Regions from separate parts of the Paenarthrobacter sp. E2MeOHC11 genome, predicted to be linked through region 3. Evidence: riboswitches for the same ligand, from Rfam matches in the RefSeq annotation. Region 3 holds a riboswitch; each other region holds the start of a gene.
What was found. A riboswitch is a leader RNA that binds a small molecule or an ion and turns the genes downstream of it on or off. The one in region 3 is predicted to bind thiamine pyrophosphate.
Positions count from the first base shown of each region.

Region 1: linked by a shared signal. The riboswitch ahead of ACSSVG_RS13035 (ECF transporter S component) and the one ahead of thiO (glycine oxidase ThiO) in region 3 are both predicted to bind thiamine pyrophosphate.
Region 2: linked by a shared signal. The riboswitch ahead of thiD (bifunctional hydroxymethylpyrimidine kinase/phosphomethylpyrimidine kinase) and the one ahead of thiO (glycine oxidase ThiO) in region 3 are both predicted to bind thiamine pyrophosphate.

Region 1 covers NZ_CP196673.1:2,776,699-2,779,966, forward strand. The annotation lists gene mnhG (monovalent cation/H(+) antiporter subunit G) at 1-358, shown strand, start outside; gene ACSSVG_RS13025 (DUF4235 domain-containing protein) at 444-704, opposite strand; gene ACSSVG_RS13030 (NUDIX hydrolase) at 741-1,433, opposite strand; TPP riboswitch at 1,667-1,803, shown strand; gene ACSSVG_RS13035 (ECF transporter S component) at 1,880-2,500, shown strand; gene ACSSVG_RS13040 (ABC transporter ATP-binding protein) at 2,500-3,268, shown strand, end outside.
Region 2 covers NZ_CP196673.1:4,238,850-4,242,117, forward strand. The annotation lists gene ACSSVG_RS19725 (Rne/Rng family ribonuclease) at 1-1,091, shown strand, start outside; TPP riboswitch at 1,282-1,380, shown strand; gene thiD (bifunctional hydroxymethylpyrimidine kinase/phosphomethylpyrimidine kinase) at 1,371-2,888, shown strand; gene rplU (50S ribosomal protein L21) at 3,265-3,268, shown strand, end outside.
Region 3 covers NZ_CP196673.1:3,795,894-3,799,161, forward strand. The annotation lists gene ACSSVG_RS17690 (RNB domain-containing ribonuclease) at 1-27, opposite strand, end outside; gene ACSSVG_RS17695 (ferritin-like fold-containing protein) at 69-737, shown strand; gene thiE (thiamine phosphate synthase) at 759-1,424, opposite strand; TPP riboswitch at 1,452-1,570, shown strand; gene thiO (glycine oxidase ThiO) at 1,563-2,828, shown strand; gene thiS (sulfur carrier protein ThiS) at 2,825-3,061, shown strand; gene ACSSVG_RS17715 (thiazole synthase) at 3,065-3,268, shown strand, end outside.

The sequences.
Region 1 (3,268 bases), 1.0 Mb from region 3:
CGATGGTGTGACCGCCGTGTTCCTGGTGGTGGGCGCCCTGATGTCCCTGGGTGCTGCTATCGGCTTGCTCCGTTTTCCGGACCTTATGAGCCGCATGCACGCTGCCACCAAGCCGCAGGTACTGGGTTTGTTCCTCATGCTTGCCGCCATAGGCCTGCAGATGCGCACCTGGTGGGTGTGGCCGGTCCTGCTGGTGGCATGGATCTTCCAGCTGCTGACGGCGCCCGTTTCTGCCCACATGGTGGGTCGCTCCGCCTACCGCACCAAGCACGGTCACCGCGAGATGCTCACCAAAGATGAACTCGAGGCAGTGGTTCAACGGGCGGCCGCCGGGCAAGAGCCTGGCAACGACCGCTGAACGGCTGCTCATCTGAACGACTGATAGGCAAAAAGCGCGGGGCCACTGATGGTGGCCCCGCGCTTGCATGTTGTCCGGGTGGTGCCTAGACGATGTCCTTGGATTTGGCGAAGCGGGCGATGGCACGCTGCGTCCCGCGGCTGGCGAGTACCTGGATGAGGGTGCTCACGAACGCAGAGATCAAGGCGAATGTCAGGGCCGAGCGCAGGCTCGTCTCCAAGTCATCGTTGCCTGTGGGTGGCTTGTTGCCAGTGGCCTTTTCCCACCCTTTATTGACGAGTTTGGTTCCGACGAAGCCTGCTCCGAGGCTCACTCCGGTACCCAGCAGCTTGAAGAAGAGGTTCATGTCCCCAGCCTAGCCGTAAAGGCCGGGCGGACGCTGTTACCGGCGGTTTTCCCGTTCCTTGAGGAACGCGGCCATGGAACCCACCGGGGCGAGCACCGGAACGACGGTGTGCTCCGCGGACCACACCGCTTCCACTGAGCCGAACCCTGCGATTTCCTTCAGCAGGTAATAGGTGGGCGGCATCAGTTTCAGTGTTCCGGCCGCCTCTGCCGCCAGAATTCCGTCCACTGGCATCCACAGAGACTGCCAGGCCTCAGTGGTTTGGTGCTGGGGCTCAGCCCCTGGCGCAGGCTTGGCGATGTAGAAGTAGGTGTCGAAGCGCTTGGGCATGTCCGTCGGGGTGACCCAGTTGGCCCATGGACGGAGGTCGGCGGAGTGGATGCTCAGGCCCGCCTCCTCCTGGACTTCCCGGAGTGCGGCTGTGAGGACCGTACCCGCGCTCGTGGTCGCCTGCGCAGGATTAGCGCCTATGGAGCTTTGGCGCCACTGGGCCGCGTGGTGTTGGAGCAGCTCCGCGGGGTAGTCCCAGCCGGACGTGTCCGCAGCATCCACCCGGCCTCCCGGGAACACCACCATTCCGGCAGCGAAGTCCATGGTGCTGACCCTGTGCTGGACGAAGGCTTCGAGACCGCCGGGGGCGTTGCGGAGCAGGATGACGCTGGCGGCAAGGCGAGGTTCCGGCGCCGTGGTGTCGCTTGCGGGGTGATCCTGCTTGGGTAGGTCCGTCATGAGATATGCCCCTTTGCCGCGGTCGAGTCTGCTGGATCATTCTCTCAGGTCTCGTTGTGGGGCCTGGTGTGCAGGCCAAAACCGGCGGGAGGGGTGTAGGGCGGGCCTCGCAACGCACGCCTGGAACGCGTCCGGCCCGGGGCGCGCTGATCCGATTGTGACCATAGGCGGGCAACGGGCCAGCGCCCGCCATGGACGCAGGTGTAAACTGAACCCGCCCATCAGGGCAGATTTGATAACGACAGGGGAGCGCCGCCGTCGGACCCTGCAGAGATGCAGGAGACGCGAGGGCGCTGAGAGTGCGGACAGCCGCAGACCCTCGAACCTGATCCGGTTAGTACCGGCGCAAGGGAGTCGAGCTTCTCAGAGTGTCCGGATCCGGACGGCGCAGGCCGGCTGGAGAATCCGGGTAGCACTTTCCCCTCCTGTACCTCAGGAGGCAGAAAATGACCACGGTAAACGTGAAGAAGACCAGTTATAACTGGCGTGTTGTAGACATCGTTGTGGCGGCTCTGATCGCCATCGCCGGCGGCGTGATCTTCTGGGCCTGGTCCCAGGGCGCTGCATTGGTATCCATTCCCCTGAACGCGACGTACCCTCCCCTCACCGGCCTGATCGCCGGTGGCTGGATGATCCCCGCGGTCCTGGGCATGCTCATTATCCGCAAGCCGGGCGCAGCGTTGTTCTGCGAAGCCGTCGCTGCCACCGGTGAGCTCATCATGGGCTCGCAGTACGGCACCACAGTGCTGATCTCCGGAGTCCTGCAGGGACTCGGCGCCGAGCTCATCTTCGCCGCTTTCCGCTACAAGAAGTTCAACCTGCCCACGGCCCTCCTCGCCGGCGCGGGCGCAGGCCTCTTCTGCGGCCTGAACGACTCCTTCCTTCCGTGGGGCTGGAACATCGCGTACGAGGCAATCGACAAGCTTGCCTACATCAGCTTCACCACCATTTCCGGCGCGATCATCGCAGGCGCACTGTCCTGGGTCGCCACCCGCGGCCTGGCGAAGACCGGCGTCCTGAGCTCCTTCGCGTCGCGCAAGGCCGCTTCGGAGCCAGTCTTCAGCTGATGTCCGCGACTCAAAGCGGCACGGTCAGGCCTGCCGCCATCTCAGCCGAGGGCTGGGGGTGGCGGCATGCCGGCCGGGCCCAGCCTGCCATTGAGGGTCTGGACCTTCGGATCGAACCTGGCGAACGGGTGTTGCTGCTGGGTCCTTCGGGCGCCGGTAAATCGACCCTCCTGCATGCCTTGGCCGGCGTGCTGGGTGATGAGGAAGACGACTCGGACGAGACCGGCTCCCTGCTGATCGACGGCGTTGCTCCCCGCGAACAGCGTGGCCGCGCCGGCCTGATGCAGCAAGACCCCGAAACCCAGGTGGTCCTCTCCCGCGTGGGTGACGACGTCGCCTTCGGCGCCGAGAACCTGGCCGTGCCGCGGGACGAGATCTGGTCCCGCGTCCATGAAGCGCTCGACGACGTCGGGCTGCGCACCGCTGCCGGCGGCGGTTTGGCCCTGGATCACCCAACGGCGGCACTCTCCGGAGGGCAGAAGCAACGGCTTGCGCTTGCGGGCATTTTGGCGATGCGACCCGGGCTGATCCTGTTGGACGAGCCGACGGCCAACTTGGATCCGGCGGGTGTGCTGGAGGTCCGTGATGCGGTGAAGCGCTGCCTCGATAAGACCGGTGCCACCCTGGTTGTGGTGGAACACCGCGTTTCTGTGTGGAAAGACCTGGTGGACAGGATCGTGGTCCTGCAGCCAGGGTCGGTGGCGGGGTCGAGCGCGGCTGCGGGCGCCGGGCAGGCCGCGGGCGGAGTCCTCTTGGACGGCCCTCCGG
Region 2 (3,268 bases), 440 kb from region 3:
ACCTTGAAGCGGCCGAGGAAGTAGTTCGCCAGCTCCGGCTGCGTGATATCGGTGGCATCATCGTCATCGACTTCATCGACATGGTCCTTGAATCAAACCGCGACCTCGTCCTCCGGCGCATGGTGGAATGCCTTGGCCGCGACCGCACCAAGCACCAAGTGGCCGAAGTGACGTCGCTGGGCCTCGTCCAGATGACCCGTAAGCGCATGGGCACCGGCCTCTTGGAGGTCTTCGGTGAGCAGTGCGAGCATTGTGCCGGCCGGGGCGTCGTGACGCACGATGAACCTGTGGAGCACCGCCGCGCCAACGTCGTGGCCGCCGAACACCACCGCCCCCACACGGAGACCCAGCAGCCTGCTGGCCGCACGGAACGCAAGCGTCGCCGGGGCAAGGGCGGGGGACAGCCCGTTGCCGAAGCGTCCGCGCAGGTCCACACCACCACGTCGACGCCGGCTGCGCCGGCTGCTCCCGCTGAGCCCCAGGATCCGGCGAAGCAGGCCAAGGCCGAGGCGACCAGGGCTGCTTTGGCCACGATTGCCGCTGCCGCCCATGCCGCGCACCTGCACGACGACGAAGTCCACCGTGCAGAAGAACAGGCACGGGCAGCTGGACAGCAGGAGTCTGCCGCTCAGTCCGTGGCGCCCGCCGAGGCAGAGGAAGCCGCAGTTCGCGAAGGCAGGTCCACGCCGGTCCTGCGTTTCGGTGGGGAGGAAGTTGCTTTGCCGTTCGGTGAACACCACGAAGAACCGCCGGCCGCAAAGCCTGCCATGAGCCTTGATCTCCTGGCTGAAGCGTTCTCCCACCTTGGCGCAGCTCCTGAGGAAAAGCCCGAAGCGCTGTTTGCTCCGAAGGCCGTCGAAGCGGATCCCGAAGCTGTTCCCGCCTCGCGGGCCCGCCGTGGCCGCCGCAACCGCAGCGCGAGCAGGGCGCAAGGTGCGGCTAACGAAACAAGCGTCGAGCACCATGAGGTGACTGCCTCGGTTGGTCAAGGAACGGCACACGAGGCCAAAGCACCCATGGAACCGGCCAAGAAGGCAGCGTCCGAGGAGCCCATTATCCTGGGGGTTGGGGTACCGGCTTCCGAGCTCTAGCACGGGCAAGGAAACCCAAGCATGAGGGCCCTGCACGATCCGCCACAGGCGGGTGGTGCAGGGCCCTTTGCTGTCCACTGCAAGCCCGGCTTCGCGAATGCGTTGGTCAGGTGGATGAAGGCATTGACAGTCATATCCGGCCATTGGCGTGGCACGGTTCCCGGGACCGAGCCCTTCCCGGCTACGCTTGGGGACTGACACGGGGTGCCGGGCGTTGGGCCAGGCTGAGATCCAGACCCGTTGAACCTGTCCGGTTAGCACCGGCGAAGGGATGTCCCCATGACTTCAACGTCGTATTCTCCCGTCTACCCGTTGGCCGTTTCCGGCCGGCAAATACCGCGGGTACTGAGCATCGCAGGCTCGGACCCATCCGGCGGCGCAGGTATCCAGGCTGATCTGAAGAGCATCGCAGCCCATGGCGGTTACGGCATGGCAGCCATCACCGCCCTGACTGCGCAGAACACTGTGGGAGTCCGTGCTGTCCATGTTCCTCCGGTGGAGTTCCTGCGCCAGCAACTGGAGGCAATCAGCAATGATATTGCCATCGATGCAGTCAAAATCGGGATGCTTGGTGACGCGGCCGTGATCCACGAAGTCCGCGGCTGGCTCGAAGCGGTGCGTCCCGCCGTCGTGGTCCTTGACCCGGTGATGGTCGCCACCAGCGGTGACCGCCTCCTGCGGGAGTCCGCCGGGAAGGCCCTGCGCCAGCTCCTGCCGCTGGCAGACCTGATCACGCCTAACCTGCCCGAACTTGCCATGCTGCTGGGGGAGCCGGAGGCCGCTGACTGGCCCTCGGCGTTGGATCAGGGCAAGCGGCTGGCCGCTGAGTGCGGCAACACCGTGCTGGTCAAGGGTGGCCATCTGGCCGGTTCCGAATGCCCTGATGCGCTGGTGAACACCAGCGGGTTGTTGCGGCAGGACGTCATCGAGGTGCCCGGTCCGCGGGTGGAGACGGCAAACAGTCACGGCACGGGCTGTTCCCTGTCCTCGGCCCTGGCCACTGCGCAGGCCCGTACCGGTGACTGGGAGGCGTCATTGCGTCAGGTGAAGCCATGGTTGATCGAGGCGTTGACGCATTCCGACATTCTCGAAGTAGGCCACGGAAGCGGACCAGTGCACCACTTCCACCACCATGCGGGCCCGAGGCCGGGAGATTTCGCGTCGGTGCTATGGAAGGAAGCGACCCCGGAGCTTGAAGCAATCTACAAGCTCAGCTTCATTGACGGCTTGCAATCCGGCAGCCTTCCGGAAGCCGCCTTCAACTACTACCTTGCCCAAGACGCCATTTACCTCAATGGGTACTCCAGGGTCCTGGCCCGCGCCGGCGCCCTTGCTCCCAGCGAGAAGGAACAGCTGTTCTGGGCCAAAGCGTCACAGCAGTGCCTTGAGGTCGAATCGGAGCTTCACCGGAACTGGTTGAGCACCCGGGAGGCGTCAACGGCCACCGGTCCCGTCACGAAGTCGTACGTGGACCATCTGCTGGCGTCTTCGGCTTCCGGTAGTTATGCGGTGGTGCTCGCGGCAATTTTGCCTTGCTACTGGCTGTACGCAGAAGTGGGCCAGCAGCTCCATGCAGCGTACGTGGAAGCAGGGGCTCCAACGGAGCACCCTTATGCGGCGTGGCTCACGACGTACGCGGACGAGGATTTCGCTGCCGCTACCAGGAATGCGATCAACTTCACTGATGGCGCTGCGATGGCAGCTTCCGAGAGGGAAAGGGCCGCCATGGTGGAGGCCTTCGCCCAGTCCTGCCGCTATGAAACAGCGTTTTTCGATGCTCCACGGCTTCACGCGTAGCCCGATTCCTGGATCTTTCAGCGTCCGGATAAGCCGGCACTACCGCGCGTCGCGGGCTTAATCGCGTTAATTGTGCCCAAACCCTGTAGGCTGTATGGGCACGGTGCCGGGAGAGTCCGTTACAACTGGTGACGCAAGTCACGCGGTAGCCTCCGGACCCGGCCTCATTTGCAGCTGAAGGTCAAACTAGCGTAATCTTGATCTTCGGTGCTTACGCCAACACTTGGGTTATGCCCCTTGGAATTGTTCATGGGATGACTCGCGGACTTCGATCAGAAGTCCACGGCGTTGAGGCACAGCGCGAACCAGGCCTGATTCCGGTTCAAGGTTCCGCACGCAAATTTAGTTATAAACGTCGAGAGAAGTGAGTACCCAAGTGG
Region 3 (3,268 bases):
GTTGGGTGCAATCCGATGATGTGACACGAAAATCAGGTTAGCCCGAATCCGGCGGATAGTCTTGGATCATGGGCACTTCCCCGGACGCTGCAGCTTCAACCGGGCAACTCGCCGCGGAGCTGCTTGGAGCAATGGCATATGGCGAGTTGTCAGCGTTTGGGCGGCTCTCCGTCGATTCCCGCTACGCCCCCACGCTTCATGACCGCTCAGTCTTGGCAAAAATCGCCGTGGGCGCCTACGGAAACTTTGCACTCCTCAACGATCGGCTGGCCGAGATGGGCATCGATCCCGAAGAGGCCATGCTGCCGTTCCAGCGCTCCTTCGACCACTTCCATGAACGCACCAAGCCAGGGGACTGGTTCGAATCCGTCATGAAGGCCTACGTCATCGATACCGTGTCATCGGACTTTTACAGGGCCGTCGCGGTATTCCTTGATGCCACGACCCAACAGTTCGTTGATCGCGTGGCTTCTCCCGATCAGGCAACGGAGGTCCTGCGTGTCCTGCTCAGGCGGGCACTGGCCGATGACCCCCGCTTGGCCTCGCGTCTGGCCCTCTGGGGCCGACGCCTGGTGGGCGAAGCACTGACGCAGGCCCAACGCGTCGGCACGGAACACCCGCAGCTGGGGCCCACGCTGAGGAGCGGTGGCGACGCCCGTGCAGCAGTCAAGAGGCTGACCGGCGAGCTCGCCGAGAAGCACGCACGACGGATGACAGGCCTCGGCCTGACTGCGTAACCTCCTGGCCGCTTGCTTCCGCTATACGGTGTCCAGTGCCTGCAACAGCGACTTGGCGGCCGCTGTCGGATCCGTGGCCTCAGTGATGGCCCGGACGACGACGATGCGGCTGGCGCCAGCGGCAACCACCTGCTCCACGTTGCTGTGGTCGATGCCGCCGATGGCGAACCAGGGGAGATCCACTTCTGCGTGTTTGACCGCTTTCGCGGCAAATGTGACCAGGTCCAGACCGACGGCTTGCCGACCGGGTTTGGTCGGTGTTGCCCAGACGGGGCCGACACAGAAATAGTCCAGTCCGGTGGGGCTCGACGACGCGGCGATTGCGGCATCGATCTGCGTAGTGGTGTGCGTGGACAGGCCTATTCCCGTGACGTTCGGCAGGAGGGTCCGGGCGGCCGTCAAAGGGAGGTCCTTTTGGCCGACATGGAACACCGGAGCCCCGGAAATACCGGCAACATCGGCGCGGTCGTTCACTGCCCAAAGCTTTCCATGACGTTGGGCCACGCTGCGCAGGACAGCCAGCATTTCCAATTCTTCGGCCGCTTCCAGCGCCTTGTCGCGGAGTTGGATGATGTCCACGCCGCCCTCGAAAGCGGCGTCCACAAAGTCTTCGAAATCGCCTTGCTGTTTGCGGGCATCGGTGCACAAGTACAGGCGGGCGGCGGAGAGGGCATCAGGCTGGGTCATGGAAACCAGAGTAGTTCCTCTAAACTGGGCACGTACTGCGGGAGCCGCGACGTTCGTTATATGACCGTCCGGCTGAGAGGGCTTCAGCGCCGACCGCTTGACCTGATCCGGCTAGTACCGGCGTAGGGAAGGAAACGAATGGCAGAATCCCGCCATACCCCCCTCCACGCAGACGTGGCGGTCATTGGGGGCGGCATTATTGGCCTTGGCATCGCCCACGGAGCCCGGCGGCTGGGCCGCTCGGTGGCACTGATCGATCCCGCACCGGCAACCGGAGCCACTTACGCTGCGGCAGGGATGCTTGCCCCTGTCAGCGAACTGCACTACCAGGAGGAAGACCTCCTGGAACTGATGCTGGAGTCTTCGCACCTGTGGCCGTCCTTCGCGGACGCACTTTCCCGTGAAGGTACTGACACTGGATACCGCGCGACGCCGACACTCGCCGTGGGTGCCGACGCCGCCGACCGCAGGGCGCTCGCCGATCTCCGCGCCGTACAGCTTGGAGCCGGCCTGGCCGTTGAACCGCTGGCCCTTCGCGACGCGAGGGTGCGCGAGCCGCTCCTCAGCCCGCAAATCTCCTGCGCCTTCGACATCCCGGCCGATCACCAAGTGGATCCCCGGAAGCTGGCGGCCTGCCTGGTGACTGAACTGGAGAACCACTCGCACCGGGACGCTACGTGGGTGCACGGAACGGATGACGGGTACGGGGTCCGTGCCGGCGCCCGCCGGTTGTTGTGGGACGGTGGGCGCGTCTCAGGAGTGGAGCTCGACTCCGGCGCCACTGTCCACGCCAGTGAAACCGTGGTGGCCAACGGTCTGGGGGCCGCGGAGTTGTCCGGACTCCCTGACGGTCTCAGCCTTCCTGTGAGGCCGGTATACGGCGACATCCTCAGGCTTCGCGTCCCCGACCACCTGCGGCCGTTGGTGACTTCCACAGTCCGCGGCATGGTGCGCGGCGTACCGGTGTACATCGTTCCCCGGGATGATGGCACCGTGGTCATCGGGGCCACCCAACGCGAGGACGGCTTGTCTGCGTCGTCCAACGCTGTCTCAGCCGGCGGCGTATATCAACTTCTGCGGGATGCCCAAACCCTGGTCCCTGCCGTGGCGGAATTGGAACTCCTTGAAGCAACAGCCCGGGCCCGCCCCGGGACTCCGGATAATGCACCGCTTCTTGGCCGCGTCGCCACTACCAGCGGAGACGTTGACGGGCTGGTGATCGCCACAGGATTCTTCCGTCACGGTGTTCTCCTGACACCCGTGGCCGCCAGGATCGTGTGCGACCTGATCAACGGTTCGGCAGACCCCCGATGGGCGCACTTCCGTCCGGACCGTTTCGCCACCAACACATCCCTATCGCGGGCTCTTACGCCGGCACACGTTCCGAGTAAGGAAACAGCATGAACATCAAACTCAACGGATCCGACCACGCAGTGCCGGAGGACGCTTCCGTCAGCACACTCGTCACCGCTGTCACCGGCCGCGTCCTGGACCACCGCGGACAGGCAGCCGACGGCGGCAAGCTGGGTGTCGCCGTCGCGCGCAATTCCGAGGTGGTGCCGCGCAGCCAATGGTCTGCGACAGCGCTCGCCGCCGGAGACGAACTCGAACTCGTTACCGCAGTCCAAGGAGGCTGAAGCATGACAACAGCAAACACTGAGGTCCGCACCACGGACGTACCTACCGACGCGCTGGTGATCGAGGGCGTCGAATTCGGCTCCCGCCTGATCATGGGGACAGGAGGTGCCCCGAGCCTGGACGGTCTGGGCGCCGCACTCCTGGCCTCCGGGACCGAGCTCACCACTGTGGCCATGCGGCGCTACTCGCCGGCCGAAACCGGATCG